DNA from 4 places in the Paenibacillus sp. EKM301P genome. Region 1 is predicted to be linked to each of the others. Evidence: riboswitches for the same ligand, from Rfam matches in the RefSeq annotation. Region 1 holds a riboswitch; each other region holds the start of a gene.
The links. Region 1 has a riboswitch for cyclic di-AMP ahead of HFD99_RS23350 (C40 family peptidase). Riboswitches for the same ligand answer to the same signal wherever they lie in the genome.
Positions count from the first base shown of each region.

Region 1 (6,130 bases):
ACTAGACCTCCAATTTCCGTCTTCACACTCATTCTACACTATAAATATTTTAACTAATAATCTCCCGAAAGCAAACATATACATGCTGTAGATGCTTGTCAACGGGAGGTATCCATTGTATGACCCCAGCACGCACCAAAATCGTTTTATTGTCCACACTAGCCCTCGGACTCCTCGCAGGGACGTTATGGTTTGCCTGGCAACCCCAATCGCAATCCGTCTCTCAGTCCGCAGGCAAACCACTATACGGCTCCGAGTCTGAGTCTGCGCTTGCACCAAATATGGGCAAGCCTCTAGGGGCCAACATCATGCCCGACCTGCCCAAGAACCCTCCACAGCCCGCTTCGGAAATTCTCAGCAAACGGGTGGTGGAATATCACATTGATGTATCTCTGGAAAAAGGACGGGTTTTGCGAGGCACTGAGACACTGACCTGGAGGCATCCGGGTAAGAAAACTGTGAATGATCTGTATCTTCATCTATACCCGAATGCCTTCTCTTCCATGGAAACCACCTTTATGAAAGAATCCGGCGGAAAGCTGCGCGGAGACACCATGCCTAAGGATGGCTTTGGCTCCATGACGCTGACCGAACTAAAAACAGAAGACGGTTTATCTCTCATGCACCGCACTCAATATGTACAACCAGATGACGGTAACGCAAGCGACCGTTCGCTCATAAAGGTGCGTCTACCCAAGCCGGTACGAGGTGGCGAAGAAATCACACTATATATGAAGTTTGAAGTCAAACTGCCTGGCATTTTTGCTCGTATGGGTGCGACAGATGATTTTGTAATGGCTGGACAGTGGTTTCCAAAGCTCAGCGTCTATGAGACTGCAGGACAACGTGGACGCGCCGAAGAGGGCTGGAACCTCCATCAGTACCATGGCAACTCCGAGTTCTATGCCGACTTTGGAATTTACAGTATACGGATTCGGGTGCCTGAAACACACATCGTAGCAGCGACCGGTTTTCCCACCCGTGGTGCAGTACGACAGAACGGCCAGAAAATATATCAATTTTATGCCGATGATGTACACGATTTTGCCTGGTCTGCTTCACCCAACTTCGTAGCCGTAGAAGAACCCTTCTCTTCTACTGAGGTTCCTGGTGTCAAAATCAAGCTCTATCTGGACCCGTCCCATAAGGAACTCAAAGGACGTTACATGAGCGCAGCCAAGGCTGCCCTTTCGTACTACAGCAAATGGTACGGGCCTTATCCATATTCCACTCTATCCATCGTCGTTCCACCCAAAACAGGCAGTGGAGCCGGCGGCATGGAATATCCGACACTCATCACGGCCGCAGCTGCGGACCAACTGAATCCTGGCTATAATCTGGAACGGACGCTGGTTCATGAGATTGGGCATCAATATTTCTACGGAATGGTAGCCAACAATGAATTTGAGGAGCCTTGGCTGGATGAAGGCTTCACCTCCTATGCAGAAGAACGGCTCATGGAGCAAGAATATGGGCTTACCCCCAACTTGCCATTACAATCGGGACAGGTGGCTTCCCCACAGCCACTAAACCGCGAATCCTGGAAGTACGGATCGGCGGCTGAGTATGCACAAAATGCCTATTCACGAGGTAAATTAGTACTACGAGGTATTGAGCGTCAGGTGGGTATGAAAAAAATGGACCGGATTATGCGGACCTACGTCCAGACTTATCGATTCAAGCATCCGACCTCACAGGATTTTCAACATGTCGTGGAGAGAGTGACCGGACGATCATGGAGCCACTATTTTGAACAATATGTATATGACGGCCAGATGGCGGACTTTTCAGTCGATCGCATCATGAACCACAAGCTGGAGAATGGATACGAAGCAGTCGTGACGCTCAGCAAAAAAGGAGCAGATTATCCCAAAATACCTGTTCAATTTACCTTCAAGGATGGCTCAACGATATTCAAGGCATGGGATGGTGCGGGCAAAAGTACAACTTTCCGACTCAAAAGCGCTTCCCCCGTGTCCTATGTGACTGTAGATCCTCTATACACTATTGCACTGGAGAACAAGCATATTAATAATAGCCTGAAGGCTGAATTGGATGAAAAACAACAAACCCGTTGGAGTGTAAGTGTAACCAAGCTGTTGGAGACACTGCTTGGAAGTCTGTCATGGTGAGGTGTCTATAGATGCGGACTGTTATAAAAGAAGGCTGGGCGCTGGTACGCATACGCTTTTATATCGTTATCATTTTATTTCTGTATCGTTTGCTGTGGGGAGTATTTCTCTATAGGCTGGTACAGTCTGCCGTTATCCCGCTGCTGCTACGTTATCCTGATCAGAGCCAAAACGAACTGGGAAAGACCTTGTTTTGGATGGAGGGCCAGATCGCCTTGATGGACAGCCGGGAAGTACATGTGTACTTGTGGATATTACTAGGGGCGACCGTATTGCGCATACTAATCACTCCCTTCATTAGAGCTGGCATATATCAAAGCCTGCATACCGATGCGTCTGAACCGCAAAGCCTGTCCTTCTTCAAGGGGATGAAACGCCACGGTATGTCATCGCTATTGTATTACATCATCGAGTTGGGTTTGCTGCTGCTTCCCGCCTTTTGGGTGGTACCGAGACTCTATCCTATTGTAGTAGGAACGTTGCAATCTTCCTCTTACCTGCTACATTTGTTGCCCTATGCCATGGGGTGGATAGCTTACGGTTGGGTCATTCGGCAGTGCATCCTGTATATGCAGCTGGGCACTGTCAGTGGTCACACCATACTATCCTCCCTGCTCGCCTTCTTTCGCCAGCTTCTTCCGGCTGTTGGTGTATCCCTGTTGCTCGGTACTTGTGTGTTGCTAGTTTTCGGTCTATTTGGCACCGTGGCGATGATTTGGACGGGTATGTTGGCACTGATTCTCCAACAATCGTATCATTTTGTTACCAGTCTGGTCAGGCTGTGGCATATCAGTTCACAGTATCGGCTATGGCACATCGATATCTCCAGCAGAGGCTAACCCCTCACAATATCCTCTCTTCTGTATTTTCAGCTGTCGAAAAAACTTTTTTCTTTCCCGTGCAAACGGCACATAACTGAATACTGTTAACAGAATCTGTTCCTAGAGCGTTAGGAACAGATTTTTTTTGTAACTTTTTGCGATGAAACATTTGCCAAAGCCTGCTGTCTTTGTTACAATAATCGCAGTGAACTGATAGTAACAACTTTGTAATCTTTATTGTAACCTTTATCTTAAAAACATCGTTGTCGTGAATACTGCTCTCCAAGGTGCACATCTTAAGTTAAGCCTAATTCCTGGCACCTAGGAAGCGGGGGAACCAGTTTGGGTGAATTGATCTCGCAACAGAGTGGTCATAGGGGAACCTTCTACCGAATCCTTAAGCTAACCTCGCAGGCATTGGAAGGGGTATATTTTTTTTGAAGAAGAAGCTAACGATCGCAGCCATGGGTCTCACCATTGCCTTTACATCTTTTACATTCGGTGGCAGCAGTGCATTTGCAGACTCTAAGATGGACCAGGTCATCCAAGATGCCAAAGGAACGAACTACAGAAGCGGAGGCACTACACTCGAGGGATTCGATTGCTCCGGCTTCACAATGTATGTATTCAACAAACTGGGAATTAAACTGCCGCATCAATCTGGATCACAATTCAAAATGGGTTCTTCTGTATCCCGCGATGAAATGAGACCAGGCGACCTGGTGTTCTTCAACACCACAGGAAGAGGCGTTTCCCATGTAGGTATCTTCGTAGGTGAAGGGAAATTCGCCCACTCCTCGACTTCACGTGGTGTAGTAGTTAGCTCACTGAACGAAAATTATTACGCTAACCGTTATGTCGGTGCAAAAAGAATTATGAGCACAGACGCTTACCATTCTGTAGCTTCAGATATTCCTGATGACGACAACGTAGAATAACTACCGCACAGCAAGCTAACCCTAGCCGCAATTTGATTCTGGCCGGAATCGAATTGCGGTTTTTTATGTCCACTACATCGCAATGATTATCATTACTGACGAACTGACACCTCAAAAGGTTTCAATTTTAGCGAACATCGTCGGTTTTACCGTCACCGCTGGGGGAGCATATGAGCAGTAAATCCTTCTTATTGAATGTATACCCGACTTAGGTAAGAAATAAACACGCTTGCCATTCTCCTACAACTTGTCTACAATCTGTGGTTAATGATTGAAGTACCTGCATAAGGAGGAATGGAAAAGTGCCGGCCTCAATATCCAACTACCGGATCGTACCGATGGACGAGCATCAAGCGGCTGAAATCTGTGAGTGGCGCTATGATCCCCCCTACAACATATACGGCTGGCTTCCCTGGGAACAAATGAAGGCACTTGAAGTCGAATTTGGAAGTCCCACGCTTCGCCAAGAGCAATATGTTGCGGTCCTGGACGAAGAGAATGAGCTGACGGGATTTGCTCAATATTTCCCTATGGTCGGTGTGACCCGGCTGGGTCTTGGAATGCATCCCGAAAGATGCGGACATGGCACAGGCTCCGATTTTGTCCGGGCCATTGCCGAGGAAGCCAGACGACGTCATCCGCAGAATGAAATTGACCTAGAGGTTCTCACTTGGAATCAGCGGGCTATCCGAGCCTACAAGGCAGCTGGATTTGAGCTGACGGATACCTATGAACGCCAGACTCCAGATGGCAGAAAGCCGTTCCATTGTATGGTATATCGTCCTGAACAACAGAATCGGGTTCTATAAATAAGAGCGCCTTCACTATACAACCGCGATGTTGTATAACGAAGGCGCTCTTCATATATACGACAGATCATTACAAACTCAATGACTGCTGCGCATTTTTTCGAAAGCTTCATTATATTGTTGGGCTTCCTTAATATCTACGGCCATAATACCGCCATCGTCCCAGGAGGTCAAACGCAGAGTCACGGTCTTGTAATCAATCGTAATAAATGGATGGTGATTAAATGCCTCAGATATAGCGGCAACTTCATCCACGAAGGCAATTCCTTTCATAAAACTGGAAAAATTATATTTCCGAACGATCCAACGTCCTTCCTCCAGTTCCCAGCCCTCCAGCTTCTCCAGATGTGCTTCAATCTCTTCTTGTGTAAAAGGCATGTTACGAACTCCTCCCCGTTTATACGGAAGCCTTTCAGCCGCTTAGATGCGGCCAAAACTACGATATATTGGTGTACATATTACCACGGCCCCGTTGATAAATCCATAAGACGGCCATCAAATCAATGGGACCGACGTCAGCTCCTCATCCCCGATGAGTACATAGATCCGGTGCTGCTCCGGCTCATAAATCACAACACCGCTGCCTACAGTGATTATAGGTTCTGTGCCCAGTGCATAAAATAAGTCTTCTGCCAAAGCCTCATTGACTTCCTGGCACCCCGCTGGGTCCAGCCTGTCCCAATCTTCTGCTTCCATTTCAAAAAATTCATAGCTATCTGGAATGCGTCCCACAGCCTCTGTCAAATCGTTCAAAATTTGTTCATACTCGCGCCCATGCTTTACTCCCATGCTATTTCCTCCAGTGGTTCAGCGATTCAATACATAATCACTTTATTATACCGGAAATTCGCCCTTAACAAAAAAGAGAGTTTTGTCGATAAATACTATAATCCGTCTCATAATGACGCGCTTGGGGCAAGGACGACCCATGCGGCATGAAAGGATTCAAAATCTATTCTCATGGATGAGGTGTATCATGCAAATTACAACCATTATTGGACTTGTGCTCGGGCTTTTGTCACTGGTCGTCGGGATGATCCTGAAGGGCGCGCCAGTCGTCAATCTGGTCAATAATCCCGCTGCTTACATGATTATTTTCGTCGGAACAGCAGCAAGTATATTCATGGCGTTTCCGATGGATGACATGAAACGGGTGCCAAAGCTGTTTAAAATTATTTTCACCCAGCAGAAATTGCTGGATCGCAAGGAGCTTATCGGTACATTTACCGAATGGGCATCCATTACCCGTCGTGAAGGTCTGCTCGCGCTGGAATCCAAGGTCGAAGAGATCGACGATCCCTTTATGCGCGGCGGTATGCGTATGATTATCGATGGTAATGATCAGGAGTTCGTACGCGATGTTCTGATGGAAGACATTAACGCTACCGAAGATAGACACCGCGCAGGCGCACTAATTTTCTCCCAAGCCG
Region 1 is NZ_JAALFM010000018.1:14,768-20,897, reverse strand. It holds gene HFD99_RS23360 (M1 family metallopeptidase) at 120-2,132, shown strand; gene HFD99_RS23355 (hypothetical protein) at 2,144-2,971, shown strand; cyclic di-AMP (ydaO/yuaA leader) riboswitch at 3,248-3,385, shown strand; gene HFD99_RS23350 (C40 family peptidase) at 3,391-3,891, shown strand; gene HFD99_RS23345 (GNAT family N-acetyltransferase) at 4,194-4,700, shown strand; gene HFD99_RS23340 (4a-hydroxytetrahydrobiopterin dehydratase) at 4,779-5,078, opposite strand; gene HFD99_RS23335 (hypothetical protein) at 5,196-5,489, opposite strand; gene motA (flagellar motor stator protein MotA) at 5,677-6,130, shown strand, end outside.

Region 2 (6,130 bases), on a different contig from region 1:
ACAATGCCGCAATCGAAATTACGTATGCCGAGTGACCGCAACGCATCCTCATCTGTAGCGTCTGCCACGACAGTATGTGTCAGAATCTCACTCATACTGTCCACAACATCCTCATTCCGATCAATGCCCAGCACCTCGCACCCCATATCCACCAATTGCAAAGCCAGGCTTGAGCCAAACCGTCCCAAGCCAATGACTACAAACTGCTGCGTTTTCATATCTACTCGAAAACTCCCTTACCCTATAATTATTTTACCTTCTGGATGACGATACAATTCCTTACCCTTTTTCGGTCCCAGTGCATAAGCTAGCGTGAGTGGACCCAGCCTGCCTGCAAACATCGTCAGAGTAATCACCAGCTTGCCTACAACTGTCAAATCAGGTGTAAGCCCCATGGACAGTCCTACCGTACCAAAGGCAGACACCGTCTCGAACAAGATCATCAGAAAATGATGATCTTCGGTTGCGGACAGAATCATCGTCACCCCAATCACGAACAGCAACCCCAGCAAGGTAATAGTCAAAGCCTTATAAATGCGTGCCTGCGCAAGTCGGTACCGGAACAGCACAATGTCTTCCCGTCCCCGCAGCATCGAAAACACCGCTCCAATGAGCAGAGCAAATGTAGTGGTCTTAATCCCGCCTCCAGTGGAGCCAGGCGAAGCCCCAATAAACATGAGTATGATGATAAAAAACTGCGTAGCCTGCCGCAAGCCTGCAATGTCCAGCGTGTTGGCACCTGCGGTGCGAGGGGTAACGGACTGGAATAAAGAACCCAGCAGTTTACCACCCCAATCAAGCGAGCCAAGCGTCTTCGGATTCGTAAACTCAAATACAAAAATGACAAGCGTCCCGACGACAATCAGAGCAGCTGTCATGCTGAGTACCACCTTGGTATGCAAGGACAGTCTCTTACGCTTGCGATAATCTGCCAGGTCAGACATCACTACAAAACCAATACCACCCGAAATAATGAGAAACATGGCTGTAAAATTAACAATCGGATCATATACATAACCTGTCAGGCTGCGAAATTCACCGAACAAATCAAAACCAGCGTTATTAAACATGGAAATGGCATGCCAGATTCCAAAATAAATCGCCCTGCCTACAGGCATATCAAATGACCAGCGAATCGAAAAAATAGCTGCACATACGCCCTCAATCATCAGCGAGTACCATAGCACCTTGCGGATCAATCCGACAATTCCTTCGACAGAGGTCTGATTCATCGCTTCTTGCAAAATAAGGCGCTCCCGCAAGGAAATCCGACGCTTGAACACCAACGCGATCAAGGTAGCCATAGTCATAAAGCCAAGTCCGCCAATCTGAATCAGCGCAACGATGACAATTTGACCAAAGGTTGTAAAAAAGAGCCCTGTATCCTTAACGACAAGCCCAGTTACACAGGTCGCGGAAGCGGCAGTAAACAAAGCGTCTATAAACGCAAGTGGTTTTCCTGTTGTATTAGAAATGGGCAGCATTAACAATAAACTACCTATTAGAATGATAATGGCAAAGCCTGCAACGAATATTTGCGGTGGAGAAAGCCGAAGCCAGCTTGCATTGGGATTCATTTATTCATCACTTCTCCTCCTTGGTGAACTATGAGCATGGAGATCGCTCAGCTCATAAAATCACCAATTCTTTTCAGTTTCTTTTATAAATCAGAAAAGTATCCGCAAAGCGGGATACTTTTGCCTTTCAATACTCACTACACTTTATACGTAACTACCTCATGGAACGTTTGATGACTTTAAGGCGGGCAGCAGCGAAGCGGTCCATTTGAATCTGGAGAAGCGATAGCGCTCGCCTTTGACTCTGAATTTTACCCTTATCAAGGTCTAGAAAATCAAAAAAATTCAGTGGCAACAGCGATTGGAAGATCAAATGGAACGCGCAGCGTCCTTAACTCAGCAAACTTTTATTCACACTTATACACACAAAAAAAGACACCGGAAAACCGAGTGCCTGACTTGGTTCCTGCCCACAGCCTACGAGGTTAGCTGACGGATTCGGGCAGCACAGTATGCCCTATTTACACTTCCGGTCCATCAGGATCGGCTGTAAAATTCACCCCAGTAACATGGTTCCCCCGTTTTCTCACAGAAATTCGGCTTAAATGTATGTCATTACCCATATATTTCATAGGCATTGCCTCAAGATTATAATCCTTCTCTATCCAGATCACAAAACCGATTTCGCCGAAAAAACGTGAAATTGGCTTTAATTTGCGATTGGGCATCGCTTAATCACAGCTTATCTAATTTTATTAAAACTTTAAAGTGCTTTCACTCTGTTTTCATGAATATCGCTGGTCTGTTGGCGGGAACCTGTGCAGTATGATATCTTTAATGGATGTTCTTATTTACAGATTAAGGAGGAAACTCATGAATCCTATCGGGAAACCGGTCGTGCTCACGGCCAACTTCAAAAAATTAGGCTTGCTGGGCGGGGTTGGCCTGATTTGCTTTTTTATCTTTCAATTGCTTATTCCCTCGCTTAGCAATCCAAGTCCGGAATCATTGATGAATGCAAAGGTCATCAGCAAACAAGAAGCGATCGTACACGCCTTGGACTTTGCCCGTTCCGAGCTGGGCTATACGGAATCACAGCCAGAGAAGCCTGTCGTGACCTATCAGGCTGAAACAGATTTGTACGGTTATTTATCCAGAGAAAAACTGCTTCAAGCGTACGATCGTACATGGAAAAAAAATTATCCTTATGAAACCTTTCGGGTTGATTTGCCTGACTCCTCAGCGAAGGGCAAGCTGCAAATTCATGTGGATTTATCCACTGGGAAGGTCGTTAGCTTTAAGCGGATCACCTCCAGCACCAATTACACACAGGCTGATGTTTCTACAGATGAACAAGCACGAAGCAAGCTTGTACGTATAGCTGAGGGCGACATGACGCTTGAAGCCAAGGAACAGGCTGCAGCAAAATGGATCAAACGCTTTGGCTTTAAGCCATCGGAATTGAAGCTTGCGACCACTGAGGGGGAAGGTGGATTAAAATATACCGTGGACGAAAAGAAAATCGGCGCCTCGGTCCTTACGCTGGCTTTTACCTTTGAAGATGGGGATGTTCGCTCATTTACCCAAAGCTTTTCAGCCCCTTCGTCTTATACCGACTATGTTAAAAATCAAACATACTGGGCGAATTGGATGACTTATGCGGGTTATGCCCTATTTAGCTTTGTCCTGGGTGTACTTGCCATTGTGTATGCGTCACTCACCCGACGACATACTTCATTTGTACGCGGTATTGTTCTGTCCATTGTTTATTTTATTGCTAGTATAGCTGGGACCATGAACATGCTGCCTTTATTACAGGCTGAAGCAGGCAGTAAGGGCATGCTTATATTTCTTATGGTATTCCAGGTCGGTGTTACCTTCTTCATGGCTGTAGCTCTCTACTTCTCCTTGGTTGGTGGTGACGGCCTTATGCGTCAGGTTGGACTCAATGCATGGCCACGGGCCAAAGAGCCCGGCTACGGGCTGTATGTGCTTCGCAGTATGTATGTCGGTTACTTGTGGGCCTTCATTTTACTCGGCGTACAATCCATTTTGTTCTTTGTACTGGAGCGTACATTTAATACGTTCTCCACTACAGACGCCACGCAATCCCCTTACAATATGGCTTATCCATGGCTACTACCGATTATGGCCTGGATGGCAGGTATTGGAGAAGAGACTGTTTACCGTCTATTTGGTATTCCGATGGTAAAAAAAATAGTCAAAAATACGTTTGTTGCTTGTCTGATCACTACGCTTATTTGGGCACTGGGACATACGCTTTATCCAATCTATCCAGTGATTTCAAGACCTATTGAGCTGACTTTTCTTGGTTTGCTGTTTAGCTTCGTGTTCCTGCGTTACGGCTTTATCGCTGCCATGTTCAGCCACGTTATTTTTGACAGCATATTAATGGGACTTAGTGTGATCAGTTTGGGAGACACCGTGAATGTGAGCGCAGGTCTATTCTGGATCTTACTTCCGGCTATTGTAGGCTACATCATTTACTGGTTTAGTCCTAAAAAACCTAATCGAATCATGTTTGAACCCGTGAAAAAAGAGGAGCCGTATTCTACGACTCCTCCTCCCGAAGGGCAGCTATAATCTGACGAGCAAGTTTATCCCCAATAGAGAGAGGCCGGAAGTCTTCGACGCTGGCCTCTCTTATTTTTTTGAGCGATCCAAAATGCTTGAGCAGCAACTTACGCCGTTTCTCGCCGATGCCTGGAATGGAGTCCAACTGGGAAGTTACCATAGATTTGCCGCGCTGCTCGCGGTGGAACGTAATGGCAAAACGGTGAACCTCATCCTGAATCCGTTGCAGCAGATAAAATTCCTCGCTGTTGCGTGCAAGTGTTACGGCCTCAAATGTATCCCCCATCAGTAATTGGGAAGTTCTGTGTTTGGCATCTTTCACCAAACCACACACAGGAATAAACAAGCCCAACTCATTTTCCAATACATCGGTTGCCGCTTTAATTTGTCCACGCCCGCCATCGACAATGATCAAATCGGGACGCTCTAGATTTTCCTTCAGTACACGTTCATATCGGCGCCGAATAACCTCACGCATCGTTTCATAATCATCTGGTCCCTGCACAGAACGGATCTTGTATTTTCGATACTCTTTTTTGGCAGGCTTACCGTCAATAAAGACGATCATGGCCGACACTGGATCGGAACCCTGAATGTTGGAATTATCGAACGCCTCTACCCGATGCAGACTATCCAGCCCAATGGCACGTCCCAGATTGCTTGCAGCTTTGGAGGTCCGTTCCTCATCCCGCTCGATCAGTTTAAACTTTTCATCCAAAGCAACACGTGCATTTTCCGTCGCCATCCCCGTCATTTGCTTTTTCAGCCCGCGCTGCGGCACAAGTACCTTTACATCCAGCCATTCAGCCAAAGCGAGAGCTGCCGTCGTTGGGTCCTCTAATCCACCGGATAGTTGAGTTTCTGTTTCTGTTTCTGTTTCGGGTTCTTTTTCCCCGGCTGCTTGGTCACCAACTGGGTCTTGAATCGTTCCTTCTGCATAAGCTGCTCTTGCTTCGGCTACCCGCAGTGGGTCAGCAGAACGGTCTGACTCCGTTTGCACTGCTTCCTCATCTGTAATGCTGGCAGTCTCAGCTGTGATCGCACTGTAAAGTTCAGTTTCTGCTGCAATCGGTTGATCGACATCAGCCGATTTTGCCTTTATCAGCTTAGGAGACTCCGGCAACAATATTTCCTGCGGCACTGCCGGATTGTCACTGTAATATTGCGTCACATAGGACATAAAATCACTGTAAGCTTCACCGTAGAAAGGAAAAGTCGACATATGGCGCTCGATCATTTTACCCTTGCGGACATATAAAATCTGTACACACATCCAGCCCTTATCTACCGAAAAGCCGAATACATCTCGGTCCTTCGCATCAGATGTGGTGATTTTCTGCTTTTCCATCATCGCGTCGATGCTTATAATCTGATCGCGCAGCTCCTTGGCACGCTCAAAGTACAATTCCTCTGCGGCCTCCTGCATTTTACGCTGGAGATCCTTTTTAATTTCCTCATGTCCCCCGCTCAAAAAGGAACCGATCTCCTGACTGATCTGATCATATGTTTCCTTCTCGACCTCTTTTACACAAGGTCCCAAGCATTGATGCATGTGATAATACAGACACACTTCTTTTGGCATCACACCGCACTTGCGTAACGGATACATACGATCCAGCAGCTTTTTCGTCTGATGTGCCGCGTAGGAATTGGGGTACGGTCCAAAATATTTCGCTTTATCTTTCAGAACGCGACGGGTTACCTCCAGCTTGGGGTGTGCCTCGTTCGTAATTTTCAAGTACGGAAAGGTTTTATCATCCTTCAACAGTACGTTATAACGTGGTTGGTGCTTTTTAATAAGGTTGCACTCCAGAATGAGCGCCTCCATATTGCTGCTTGTAACGATATATTCAAAATCACGAATATCAGCAACCAGTCGCTGCGTCTTGCCGTTATGGCTACCTGTAAAATAGGAACGGACCCGGTTTTTCAACACTTTGGCCTTGCCGACATAAATGATGGTGCCTTCGCTGTTCTTCATCAGGTAACAGCCTGATGCATCCGGCAGCAATGCTAAT
Region 2 is NZ_JAALFM010000005.1:240,452-246,581, forward strand. It holds gene HFD99_RS15040 (potassium channel family protein) at 1-218, opposite strand, end outside; gene HFD99_RS15045 (TrkH family potassium uptake protein) at 237-1,577, opposite strand; cyclic di-AMP (ydaO/yuaA leader) riboswitch at 1,977-2,129, opposite strand; gene HFD99_RS15050 (CPBP family intramembrane glutamic endopeptidase) at 2,391-4,121, shown strand; gene uvrC (excinuclease ABC subunit UvrC) at 4,090-6,130, opposite strand, start outside.
Region 2: linked by a shared signal. The riboswitch ahead of HFD99_RS15045 (TrkH family potassium uptake protein) and the one ahead of HFD99_RS23350 (C40 family peptidase) in region 1 are both predicted to bind cyclic di-AMP.

Region 3 (6,130 bases), on a different contig from region 1:
CGAGCAAAAATCACCGCCCGATTCCTTAATGACCGGAGCTGATTCTCCCGTAATTGCAGATTCATCCACTGAGGCCAGGCCTTCAATAACCTCACCATCGCTTGGAATCATTTCGCCCTGAGAGACGATTACCACGTCACCTTTACGCAATGCTGTTGAGCTGACCACCTGAATCTCATTCCCGACGAGCTTATTAGCTTGTGAGTCCTGCTTGGATTTTTTCAAGGAAGCAGCTTGTGCTTTCCCCCGTCCCTCCGCGAGCGCTTCAGCAAAGTTAGCAAAAAGCAGCGTGAACAACAAAATAATAAATACAGCCAAGTTAAAGCCCATTTCCTTGCCGGTTCCAAAATAACCGGGAAGCAGTAGCATGAGCAGTACGACCAATGTACCGATCTCCACTACGAACATGACAGGATTTTTCATCATGATCATCGGATTTAATTTGATAAAGCTATCCTTGACCGCCTGCTTCAAGATGCTTCTATCCAGCATGCGTTTGCGTTGTTCCTTCATGATCAAGCACCCCGTTCATCCATTCTCATTTTCCTTCTATGCTCATTCTTCATCACATGGTCAAAAATTCAGCTACAGGACCCAGTACGATCACCGGCAAAAAGGTTAACGCACCAATCAACAGGACCACTCCGATTAGGATGGCTCCAAACAGCTTGTTGTCCGTGCGCAGTGTACCCATCGTCACCGGGGTCGGCGCTTTGGCATTCAACGAAGCCGCCACAGCCAGCAATGCAATCATGGATACATATCGTCCAAAGAACATAACCGCTCCTGTTGTAACGTTCCAAAACACTTTGTTATCCGAAAGACCTTCAAATCCCGAGCCGTTATTTGCCGCAGATGATGCATATTCATAGAGCACCTGAGTCAACCCGTGATATCCGGGGTTAGAGACCGCATCATATCCCCAATGACTCATAAACGCAAGCGCAGTGGGAGCAAGAATAAGAAACGGATGTACCAAAATAGCAATTGCAATCAGTTTCATTTCCTTGCCTTCAATTTTCCTACCCATAAATTCCGGGGTTCTTCCGACCATCAGTCCGCATATAAACACTCCCAGAATCGCATACATCAGCATATTCATCAGCCCGACGCCCTTGCCGCCAAAAATGACGTTTAGCATCATTTCTCCCAAAGCAGCCATACCACCTAGCGGGGTCAATGTATCATGCATATTATTGACCGAACCTGTCGTTGCCGCCGTTGTGACCGCAGTGAATAATGCCGATTGGCCAATACCGAAACGAACTTCTTTCCCTTCCATGCTTCCCTGAGATGCATCCATACCCAGTGCCTGGATTAACGGATTACCTGTTTTCTCCGACACATACGTTATGGATAGAAAAATAAGGAACAAGACCATCATCGAGCTGAAAATAATCCAGCCCTGCTTGCGATTACGGGCAAACAATCCAAATGTATACGGCAGCGAAGCCGGCATTACCCACATTGCCAAAATTTCCAGTACGTTCGTCCAAGGATTTGGATTTTCAAAAGGATGTGCAGAATTAGCTCCCGCAAAACCGCCCCCGTTCGTGCCCAAATGCTTGATGGATTCCAATGAGGCAATGGGTCCCATAGCAATCTGCTGCTGTGTACCACTTAAAGTCGTAATATCCGCCGTGGGTTGTAGCGTCTGTGGTACTTTTAATCCCACCAGCACCAGCGTAAGTACAAAGGCAAGCGGCAGGAAAATCCGTATGTTGGCTTTAATAAAATCTTGAAAAAAATTACCCAGCCCTTCACCGCGCCGCGTCAATCCCCTCATAAAAGCCGCAGCAACCGAAAACCCCGAAGCAGCCGAAGTAAACATCATCATCGTGACGAACGCCATCTGCGTCAGATACGTAAGCCCGCTTTCTCCGCTGTAATGTTGGAGATTCGTATTGGTCATAAAGCTGATTACTGTATTAAATGCCAATGATGCTTCCATATTACTGTTCCCAACCGGATTGCCCGGAAGTATAGCCTGCAAGCGCAATAGCAGGTAGCTGATCCCCACAAGCACCACATTGGTTGCAATGAAACTCATAGCGTACGTGGTCCAATGCATGCTGTCCTGTTTCTTCAAGCCTACAGCCTTATAAATCAGCTTTTCCGTTCCACCAAAAATCCGATCCGTCCGATTCGGTTCATTCGAGAATACGTGATACATATAGGTGCCCATCGGCTTTACCAAGAGCAACAATATGATGATCACAATCCCAATTTGCAGTAGCTCCATCCTCTATTCCTCCTTAAAATGCTCCTGCATTTGGAACAACAGACCTGATTCAGACCATCCATTGAGTGCACACGTTTGCGAAAATCTGCATCTCTGATGCTGCATTCTTGATCTGCTGTTCCCGCCTGCTCGATCCTATAGTTGACTAGAATTTTTCAGGATTCAGGAGTGCGTAGATTAAATACACGAACACAATAGCCGTAAGTCCTAGCACAACGATCATCCTCTTCGCCCTCCTTTTGAGGTCTGCGCATCACACCAGCGTACAAACAGCAGTATCACTCCATAACTCACAGCCATTACGAGCAGCATGTATAAATCCATCATGTTCATACCCTCCGTATCGCTTTTCAGATTGCCCTTTTGATTCCATCATAAAATCATAAACCAGCTATGTTATAAGTGCTTATCCGTTCAGCAGGAAACCCACCTCTCCGTTCAATGTGTAGATCACATGGTCCGCTCCCAATCCCCGATAAATTCCTTGTGGATTACAGCCGTGCGTAATAACATAGATCAATTCTGATGTTAGTGGCCGACATATTTGCAGGAAACGGCAAGTTAGATTCAAGCTGTTTTCAAACAAATACACACTACCAATTTCTTTTTTAGGAAAATTCCATTTTCCCGCTTGCATCGTATTGATGCGCACAATGTGCTCCACACCCATTTTTTTGAGCTGTCGTTCCTCCTGGGTGCTATTTGTGAGAACTGCAAACGCCAATTTTTTGAACATAAGCAATTTCACAAAACTTCTGCCCGCTTCATTCGGTGCAGTGACAATAATTAACCGACCTTCCATCAGTAGCTCCTCTCCCGGTATAAAAAGACAACAAAAAGAAGCCGAAGGAAAAAGGCTTCCTCCGGCTTCATACATTCCATGATAAAATAAACCATGGCTGCACACGGCGGTTTGTTGCCTCTCCCTGTACGCTTACGAGGTTAGCTGTCGGATTCGGACGTGAGAGTCGCCCTATTTACGGCACTTGGCCGGAAAATTCACCCCATGAGACACACGGCTTGCAAAGCCGTATATACTCGTTGGTTCCCCCGCTTTTGCAACTGCAAAATTCAGCGCTTTAGACAATTCGTTGTTGCTTCATTGTTGTTAATTTGAAATTACGTCTTGAATCATACACCCGTGCAAGGAAGACTGTAAAGCTCAACGGCAAGGCTATAAATCACCCTTTAGAGCATAGAAGATTAAGGATAACGCTTACAACCAACCTATGCTTCTCGTATCTCTCTAAAACTCTGTATTTCACCTCTTTTTGAAAATGAAAGGCATGTCAATATTGGCGTAGGGTATGGTACGGTTGCCCTTTATTTATAAAAAAGAAAGAAAATGCGCTATATGTACTAGATAATTATCGAATGAACCCTCTTTTATAAGAAGAAACACCTCAATTTGCTCCATTTGAAGTGCGATTTACCGTTTTGAACAAAAGACGATTTTACAATGCACAATGTCTGTAGACTCTTCTGGACTTGCAACCCCTTGTTGAATGGTTCACAATTTAATTGTAGAATATTGAATTAGGAGGGATATCATGAGCGTATATAAATATGATGCACAGACCCTACAAGGGGCACAAATTCCGTTATCCACATACGAAGGGAAAGTTCTTCTTATCGTGAATACTGCCAGCAAATGTGGGTTAACCCCCCAGTACAAGGCGCTACAAGAGCTATATGACCAGTATCATGAACAGGGGCTCGAAATTTTGGGATTTCCCAGCAACCAGTTCGCCAAACAAGAGCCGGGTTCCAGCGAGGAGATCTCCGAGTTTTGCCAACTCAATTACGGAGTGACTTTTCCCATGTTCGCCAAGACAGATGTTAACGGTGATCAGGCACATCCTCTATTTCGCTACCTGACCCACACTGCTCCAGGCGTATTAGGCTCCAAAGCGATCAAATGGAATTTTACTAAATTCTTAATTACACGAGAAGGTAACGTATTTAAGCGTTATGCGCCGCAAACCACTCCAGACAAGCTTGTAGGAGATATTAAGAAGCTTTTGCAGAAAAACTGACAATCTTTATGCATTACAGTTAACGAGCGGTCCGTTGTCCATACGACCGCTTCTGTGACGGGAGGATATGACGAAAAGTATTTAACAAAAAAAGCATCCCTTCACGTAAAACGTGTCAGGATGCTTTTTCAACTGGGTACTGCATATAATGCGGTCGAGAGGACTCGAACCTCCACGGGCGTACGCCCACTACCCCCTCAAGATAGCGTGTCTGCCATTCCACCACGACCGCATGTCATAATGTATTGAGGCAACAGATTTATTATACTCTCTCAGCAACAATTTGTAAACAAGAATATTATAATTATTTTTAATGTAACTTTATATAACATATATAAGCAATAAAATTATTTAATTTGACACAATAGAGCTTTAAGTGTAAAAATACATTACATAAATGTTCGATTTCTTATTACAAATCAATATTCAAGTCAAATAACATCACACAAATATTCACTTCAAGGAGGCGAACCGTCCTGCATAAAGGTAACCGGTTGCTAAACTACGCATTATTGTTGGACCCTTCCTTACCTATTGGTGGTTTCACCCGTTTCTACGGATTGGAGGAGCGTTTCCGCGCCGGACACCTGAACAGTCTTCAGGATCTGAAACATTACATGCGAGACGATTGGTATCCTCAAATCACAACCCTTGACGGCATGGCCATTAAAAGTCTGTATGCAGCCATCCAGCAGAATGACGGTTGGCGGATCGCCCTTATTGATAAAATGTTGCACACCCAACATCCTTCCTCGCAGCATGTAAAAGAGTCGCGACTTTCTGGCCAGCGACTGCTCAAGCTCACCAAGGCTCTTTATCCTTGGCTCGCATTTGACCAACTGGAAGACACACTCACTCAATACAATGCAATTGGCACACTCGCTACTGTCCACACTTGGATTAACTCCCTCCTCGGAAGCGATATAGAACAGACCATTCACGGCTATTTTGCCACAGCGGTATCCTTCTGTATCGAAGATGCCTTTAGACTGCTCAATCCTCCTTATGAGGAAAAAAATCCTCTTATCGATCATATGACCAGCGAGTTGCTTACCACCTGGAAGAAGATTAACAAACCTACGCCAAGCTCATATCAGCGCCATCTTTTCCACAGCCATCGGACCAGCTCCTATATCACTCAGCCACCCTATATGAGCCATAGCAGCCAATTGAATGCATCCAGACCCTTTTCCTCCTCCGTCCTATTTAAACACCTTCCAGCATCCCTCTGATGCGTCGTTTACCAATCTAGCAGTCACAATAAAAATACTCTGCCCTTTTCTCAAGCGGCAGAGTATTTTTATTCATGTATCCCAAATTCACACCAATAACAGACCATAGTCGGATTATTTTCACTTTTTGCACTTAATTAAGTAATTATTTTAACGAAATACCGTATTTAAGATTGTATAAACACGTATAAAAGTGTATCATAGTTTTAGATGGTTAATTCTAACATGTTTACTGATGATTATTATATCACACCAATTATTCCGTAAGAATCCGTAAGGGGCGATTTCTCTTGAACAACAAAATGCCTGTCACCTCCTTCGGGTGGGCCATCAAACAAAGGCTTGTCGAGCTTCGGCTGGATCAGAAAACATTTTGCGAGACACATAATATTCCGCCTTCACGCTTGTCCAATCTGATTCACGGCACCCGCAAAGCACAAAGGTACAGAAAACAAGTTGCTGCAATTCTGAATATCGACGATAACGATTATAAGGAGGCGACACCACACTAAACCGAACAAGCATTTCAGCAACCAATGCGTCGCCATATTATCAGGAAACCAAATAAACCCGTAAACCGAACCCTCAGTTCGTTTTACGGGTTATCACCCAGGCGTTTA
Region 3 is NZ_JAALFM010000002.1:262,840-268,969, forward strand. It holds gene kdpB (potassium-transporting ATPase subunit KdpB) at 1-513, opposite strand, end outside; gene kdpA (potassium-transporting ATPase subunit KdpA) at 566-2,242, opposite strand; gene kdpF (K(+)-transporting ATPase subunit F) at 2,388-2,465, opposite strand; gene HFD99_RS06660 (hypothetical protein) at 2,649-3,044, opposite strand; cyclic di-AMP (ydaO/yuaA leader) riboswitch at 3,158-3,329, opposite strand; gene HFD99_RS06665 (glutathione peroxidase) at 3,793-4,278, shown strand; tRNA gene HFD99_RS06670 (tRNA-Leu) at 4,428-4,510, opposite strand; gene HFD99_RS06675 (urease accessory protein UreF) at 4,773-5,510, shown strand; gene HFD99_RS06680 (Rha family transcriptional regulator) at 5,801-6,022, shown strand.
Region 3: linked by a shared signal. The riboswitch ahead of HFD99_RS06660 (hypothetical protein) and the one ahead of HFD99_RS23350 (C40 family peptidase) in region 1 are both predicted to bind cyclic di-AMP.

Region 4 (6,130 bases), on a different contig from region 1:
GCAGGGCAATGAAGTGATACATTTCCGATATCCATAGAGCCATGATCTTCGCCTTCCGTAATATCTTCTTGCGCAATACCAGCCTGCACCAAATTTGCAGTAAAGATGTCGGAGAGTACACCGTTAGTCACCATTTCATCATAAGAAGTCTCATAATTGGAGGTTTCCAAGCGACACCCGGCTTGTAAAGCAGCTCCTTCAGCAATTTGAATAACACGACGGGTAAGCGGGTTCAATTCTTGGCGTGTCGCGGCTCTCACGTAAAATTGAGCTGAGGCGTAATCAGGAATAATATTGGCAGCCTGCCCACCCTGATTAATGATGCCATGGATACGTACTGTACTTTTCACCTGTTGCCGAAATGCGTTGATCCCATTAAACGTTTGAATCACTGCGTCCAAAGCATTAATCCCTTCGTGCGGACTGGCCGCAGCGTGAGCGGATTGACCAAAAAATTCGAACTGTACAGCATCAATCGCCAGCGATTTTCCTGATTTTTCGTAGCGATCGAAGGGATGTGTCATCATGACTATGTCGCAATCATCAAACAATCCAGCCGCCGCCATCGGAACTTTTGCACCGCGTGTTTCTTCGGCAGGTGTGCCGTAAACACGTACTTCTCCACCAGTCTCGTCGATGATCGATTTGAGACCGACGGCAGCGCCTGTACTCATCATGCATATCAAATGGTGTCCACAGGCGTGCCCTAAACCTTTCAGGGCGTCATATTCTGCCAGAAAAGCAACAACTGGTCCAGGCTTGACTGCTTTGTAAGTAGCAATAAAGGCCGTTTCTATACCCAATATGGGTGCCTGAACTTCAAAACCGTGAAAGGCAAGTTCTTCTTTTAGACGGGCAGAGGCCAGGAATTCCTCGTTTCCAAGTTCAGGGTTTGCGCCTATATACAACGAAATGTCCTTAAATCGCTCGGCATGCTGTTCAATGGTGTGTTGAATGGTCTGTTTAAAATTCATGCTGAAAACTCCTTTATATATGCTGTAATGTAGGTACTGCGATAGATATACTAAAATTGTACTATAACATTCATTGCATAATCATGCATATTCATTTATAATGACACAATCTTATTTATTATAAAGAATTTAAGGAGAGAAAAAAAGATTGAAAAAGGCATATCGTTTTACCGCCCTGGTTTTGACGGCGGTTATCTTGCTGTTGGCTGGTCTTCCTATGCTCACTGCATACGGATCGGAAGGAAAGCCACAGAAAAAACTTGTAGTGGGTATGAGTGCTGACTTCCCGCCGTATGAGTTTCACAAAGTTATTAACGGTCAGGATACCATTGTCGGGTTTGATGTTGAAATTGCCAAGGAAATCGCCAAGGATCTGGATGCAGAGATGGTCCCAGAGGACATGAGTTTTGACTCTTTGCTGCCTGCTCTGCAAAGTGGTCGCGTAGACTTGGTGCTGTCTGGTATGACACCGACAGATGAACGCAGAAAGAGCATTGATTTTTCGGATGTATACTATCGTTCCAAGCAAGTCATTATGGTTCGTCCAGAGGACAAAGACAAATATTCAACGATGGCTGCTCTAAAAGGAGAGAAGCTCGGTGCGCAGAAGGGGAGTATCCAGGAAGAAATTGCGCAAAAAGTGCCTAATGCTTCTGTAACCTCATTGGATAAAATATCCGATCTGGTACTCCAGCTTCGGACCAAGCGTATCAACGCGGTTGTAATCGAAGATACCGTTGCTAAAGGATACACGCTAGACGGTACCGTAACACTTGCCAAAGCAGTACCTGAAGATGAAGGAGCAGAAACTGCTGTAGGCATCCGTAAAGGAAATGCGGAATTGCTTGCTTCAGTAAATAAAACGTTGGCTCGCCTGAAAGCGGACGGTTCGATTGAGAAATTTTCTACAGAAGCGAGTGCACTGTCTGCTGACAGACAGGTTTCTTCGAATAGCATTGTAGATATATTTTTGAAATATCGCAGTTTCTACGCTACGGGTATCGGCTACACTCTATTGCTGTCTGCGCTCGGAGTACTGTTCGGATTCATTATTGGCCTGATCATATCCTTGCTGCGGATGAGTGGTATTCGTATTATCGAGTGGCTAGGTACCGCATATGTAGAGATACTGCGCGGCACACCTATGCTGGTGCAGCTTATGATCATTCATTACGGAGTTGCTTTGACGTTAGGTGTTAATTTTACGCCACTCCAGTCCGGTATAATTACGTTGTCTCTGAATAGTTCGGCATATTTGGCTGAAATTTTCCGTGCTGGTATTCAGGCCGTAGACCGTGGACAGATGGAAGCTGCCCGCTCGCTCGGGATGGGACGAGGCAAAGCGATGCGTCACGTTATTTTACCGCAAGCATTTAAATCTATATTGCCTGCTATTGGTAATGAGTTCATTACGATCATTAAAGAATCTTCTATTATTTCGACCATTGGGATGGTGGACATTATGTATCAAGCCCAGGTCATTAAGAATATTACCTACGAAGGCTTAAGTCCATTCGTAATCGCAGCCGCTATTTATTTTGTAATGACATTCAGCTTATCTAAGCTGTTGGGTTTATGGGAAAGGAAGTTGAGAGCCAGTGATCACCGTTAAACAACTGCGTAAATCATTCGGTAAGAATGAAATTTTAAAAGGCATTGATATAGATATCGCCAAAGGTGAAGTAGTCGTCATTATCGGCCCGAGTGGTTCGGGGAAAAGTACGTTTTTGCGTTGTATGAATCTGTTGGAACAGCCAACAGAAGGGGAAATCTTGTTTGAGGGTGAGCCGATTACGGCCCGTGGTCATAATATTAATGCGACTCGGGAGAAGATGGGGATGGTTTTCCAGCATTTTAATCTGTTTCCACATAAAACAATACTGCAGAATCTGACGCTTGCACCAACGCAGGTGAAGAAGCAATCGGGGAAAGAAGCGGAGAAAATTGCGTTGGAGCTCCTGCGGACCGTGGGTCTTGAGGATAAAAAGAATACCTACCCGAACCAGTTATCTGGCGGTCAAAAGCAACGTATAGCGATAGCACGCGCTCTGGCCATGCAGCCGCACGTAATGCTGTTCGATGAACCTACCTCTGCCCTGGACCCTGAAATGGTTGGAGAGGTTCTGGATGTGATGAAGAAACTCGCTGAAGGCGGCATGACGATGGTGATCGTGACGCATGAAATGGGCTTTGCTCGTGAGGTAGGAGACCGAATCATCTTTATGGACAACGGTCAAATTATAGAGCAAGGTACGCCGGAGCAAGTTTTCGGAACTCCAAGCCATGATCGTACCCGTGATTTTCTGGCTAAAGTGCTGTAAGAAAATGCTTTTATGAATTATTGACAAAGCCCTCTCGTGATGATATTTCACGGAGGGCTTTTCTCTTTTTGTCACCATATCTCCATATTTTCGTAACAAAAAACCGATTTTTGATGACAAAATTGTAATGGATATAGTATGATGTTCAAGGTTCCCAACATTTTCATGCAGATAAGGTTACAAAATTGTGATATTATGCAGTAAGCCAAAACTTACCGGGGCAGCAGCAAAGATAACAATTACTCAGGTGCTGGGCTCAAACCATGGGAAGTGCGGGGGACGTAACAACGGCAATTATTCCAATGCGTCATATAGATGTTGTGGAATATGCCTAGGGGTGAATTGCACAAGCATAGGGCTTCTCCTGAGTCCGAATCCGACAGCTAACTTCGCAGGCATAACAGAGGAGGTACATATCTTTGAAACACTTAAAACATATTGGAAAAACCATGAAATTTGCGGTGCTTGCCGCAGCGATTGCAGGATTGGCACAGACAGCTGGAGTAGCAAATGCTGCTTCGCTTCATACTGCCAAAGAAGGCGATACTTTCTTTTTGCTTGCTCAACGTTATGGGGTATCGGTAGATGACTTGACGAAGGCTAACCCGGATATTGCGTCCAACAACATATATGCAGGTCTACAAATTAAAGTGCCAGACGAAAAAAGTGTGAAGGCGGCTTCGGATTCGAAACCACAGCTTCTTACGGAGAAAGCACCAGCGAATGAGAGGCCAACAATTGAAGCATGGGGCAAAACATTCAATTACAGTAAAGTTGTTGATGTTAAAGCAACAGCATATTCAGCCGCAGCTGATGAAAATGGCAAATGGGGTGCAGTCGATTACTACGGTAATCCGCTTAAACTGGGTACAATTGCAGTAGACCCGAAAGTCATTCCTATGGGGACAAAGGTGCTAGTTACAGGCTATTCCCATCCCGGCTTGCCAGACCATTCTTTTGTAGCCGTTGCCCGTGATCAGGGCAGCGCTATTACCGGAAAGCGGATTGATATCTTTATCCCTGGCAACAAATCATTCGTGAACGACTTCGGCTTCCAAAATGTGAAACTGTACGTTATTGATAAATAGCATTGTGCATATATTTGATTTCATTAAACATAATATATATTATGTAAACTTAATATTATAGCACACAACATATAACTGGGACGACTTCTTATCAGTACGGTCGTTTATCGCTAAAAAAGGCTGTCTTACAAGCAGAAGCACTCTGCTCGTCAAGGCAGCCTTTTTACGTTGTTGGTATATACGAGGCTTAGACATACTGTTATTTTCGTTCCGATGTGTGAAGTAGCCGGGGGACTGTGACAAACTTGTAGCCCTTAGCTTTTAAAGAGTGGATTAGACCCGGCAAAGCTTGGACAGTACCTTGCAAGTTGGAACTTTGACCTCCACCTGCATGCATTAAAATAATGGAGCCAGGTCTGGTAGCCGGGATCACGTTACGCTGAATCTGTGTTTTGCTTAATCCCTTCCAGTCTAGAGAGTCCACATTCCAATTGACGATCATGTACCCATGACGACGCGCCCACTGAATTTGAGGCTCCGTGATTTCACCATAGGGTGGTCGTATCAATCTGGGCCGAAAACCTGCGCTGGCTTCTAAAATGCGTTCTGTTTTTGTAATCTGGTGGCGAAAGCGTTCTGGTGTGGCCTTCCTGAAATCCGGATGAGTATAGGAATGGTTTCCTATAGCATGACCCTCGCGGATGATGCGGCGTATGATCCCCGGATGCTTTTCCGCACGATGGCCGACGATAAAAAACGTAGCTTTAATACCGTTTGCGTGTAATACGTCCAAAACCTGCGGCGTATACCTTGAATCGGGCACATCATCAAAGGTTAAGGCAATTTGGCGGGTGTGCGGGCCGCACATTTTAAAAATGTCCGCATGCTTTTTTCGTAGCATCGCTAATGTTGGAGTAGCTCGATCTTTACTTTGATATACCGAAGTAGCGACAGCAGCTTCCTTGGGATGGGGCGTTCCGATGTTGGGAGGCGTGTCAGCGTGAACGGGAAAACTTGAAAATGCTAGTAACAGTGCTAAACATGGCAACACTCCCCTGTACCGCATTTGTATTCCCCCTTTCCGTGCAGTGGTACCTAGTGGTGCTCTCAGCTATTATGTACCTGTCCTATTAAAATTATGCTGGTGATTGAGTGAAGTCCTACACGACTGAAGAGAAGCACATCATGAAGCGGATATCCGTGAAGATGACGAAGTAAACGCGCATATTCTCTTAAACATGAACGAAAACTGGAGCATTTTCGTAAGTTTTAGCCTTACAAAGGATTCGGTATACCGTGACAGCTGGTGTATAATGGGGATGCTATTCATAATGCTACAGACTTGGAATTGAGGGAAGGATGGATAAAAGTGACCGACTTGTTTACTCCTTATCAATTAAAGGGGCTTTCTTTAAGAAATCGGATTGTCATGCCCCCAATGTGCCAATACAGCGTGGAGGCCAAGGACGGCAAACCGACGGATTGGCATTATGTCCATTATGTGAGTCGCGCGGTAGGAGGGACTGGACTCATAATTGTGGAAATGACAGCGGTTCATCCGGATGGGCGCATTACGGATCGTGATTTGGGCATTTGGAGTGATGAACATATTCCTGCATATCGTAAAATGGTAGAGGAAGTCCACAAGTATGGTGCCAAAATTGCCATTCAATTAGGCCATGCCGGACGCAAGGCTGAAGATGCTGAGCCACCTGTAGGCCCGTCCTCGATCCCCTTTAGTGAACGATTTAAAGAGCCGCACGCTTTGACGCGAGCAGAAGTCAAGGAACTGGTTCAAGCCTACAAA
Region 4 is NZ_JAALFM010000006.1:259,799-265,928, reverse strand. It holds gene HFD99_RS16805 (M20 family metallopeptidase) at 1-974, opposite strand, end outside; gene HFD99_RS16800 (ABC transporter substrate-binding protein/permease) at 1,123-2,586, shown strand; gene HFD99_RS16795 (amino acid ABC transporter ATP-binding protein) at 2,573-3,295, shown strand; cyclic di-AMP (ydaO/yuaA leader) riboswitch at 3,539-3,708, shown strand; gene HFD99_RS16790 (3D domain-containing protein) at 3,715-4,383, shown strand; gene HFD99_RS16785 (polysaccharide deacetylase family protein) at 4,583-5,389, opposite strand; gene HFD99_RS16780 (NADH:flavin oxidoreductase/NADH oxidase) at 5,693-6,130, shown strand, end outside.
Region 4: linked by a shared signal. The riboswitch ahead of HFD99_RS16790 (3D domain-containing protein) and the one ahead of HFD99_RS23350 (C40 family peptidase) in region 1 are both predicted to bind cyclic di-AMP.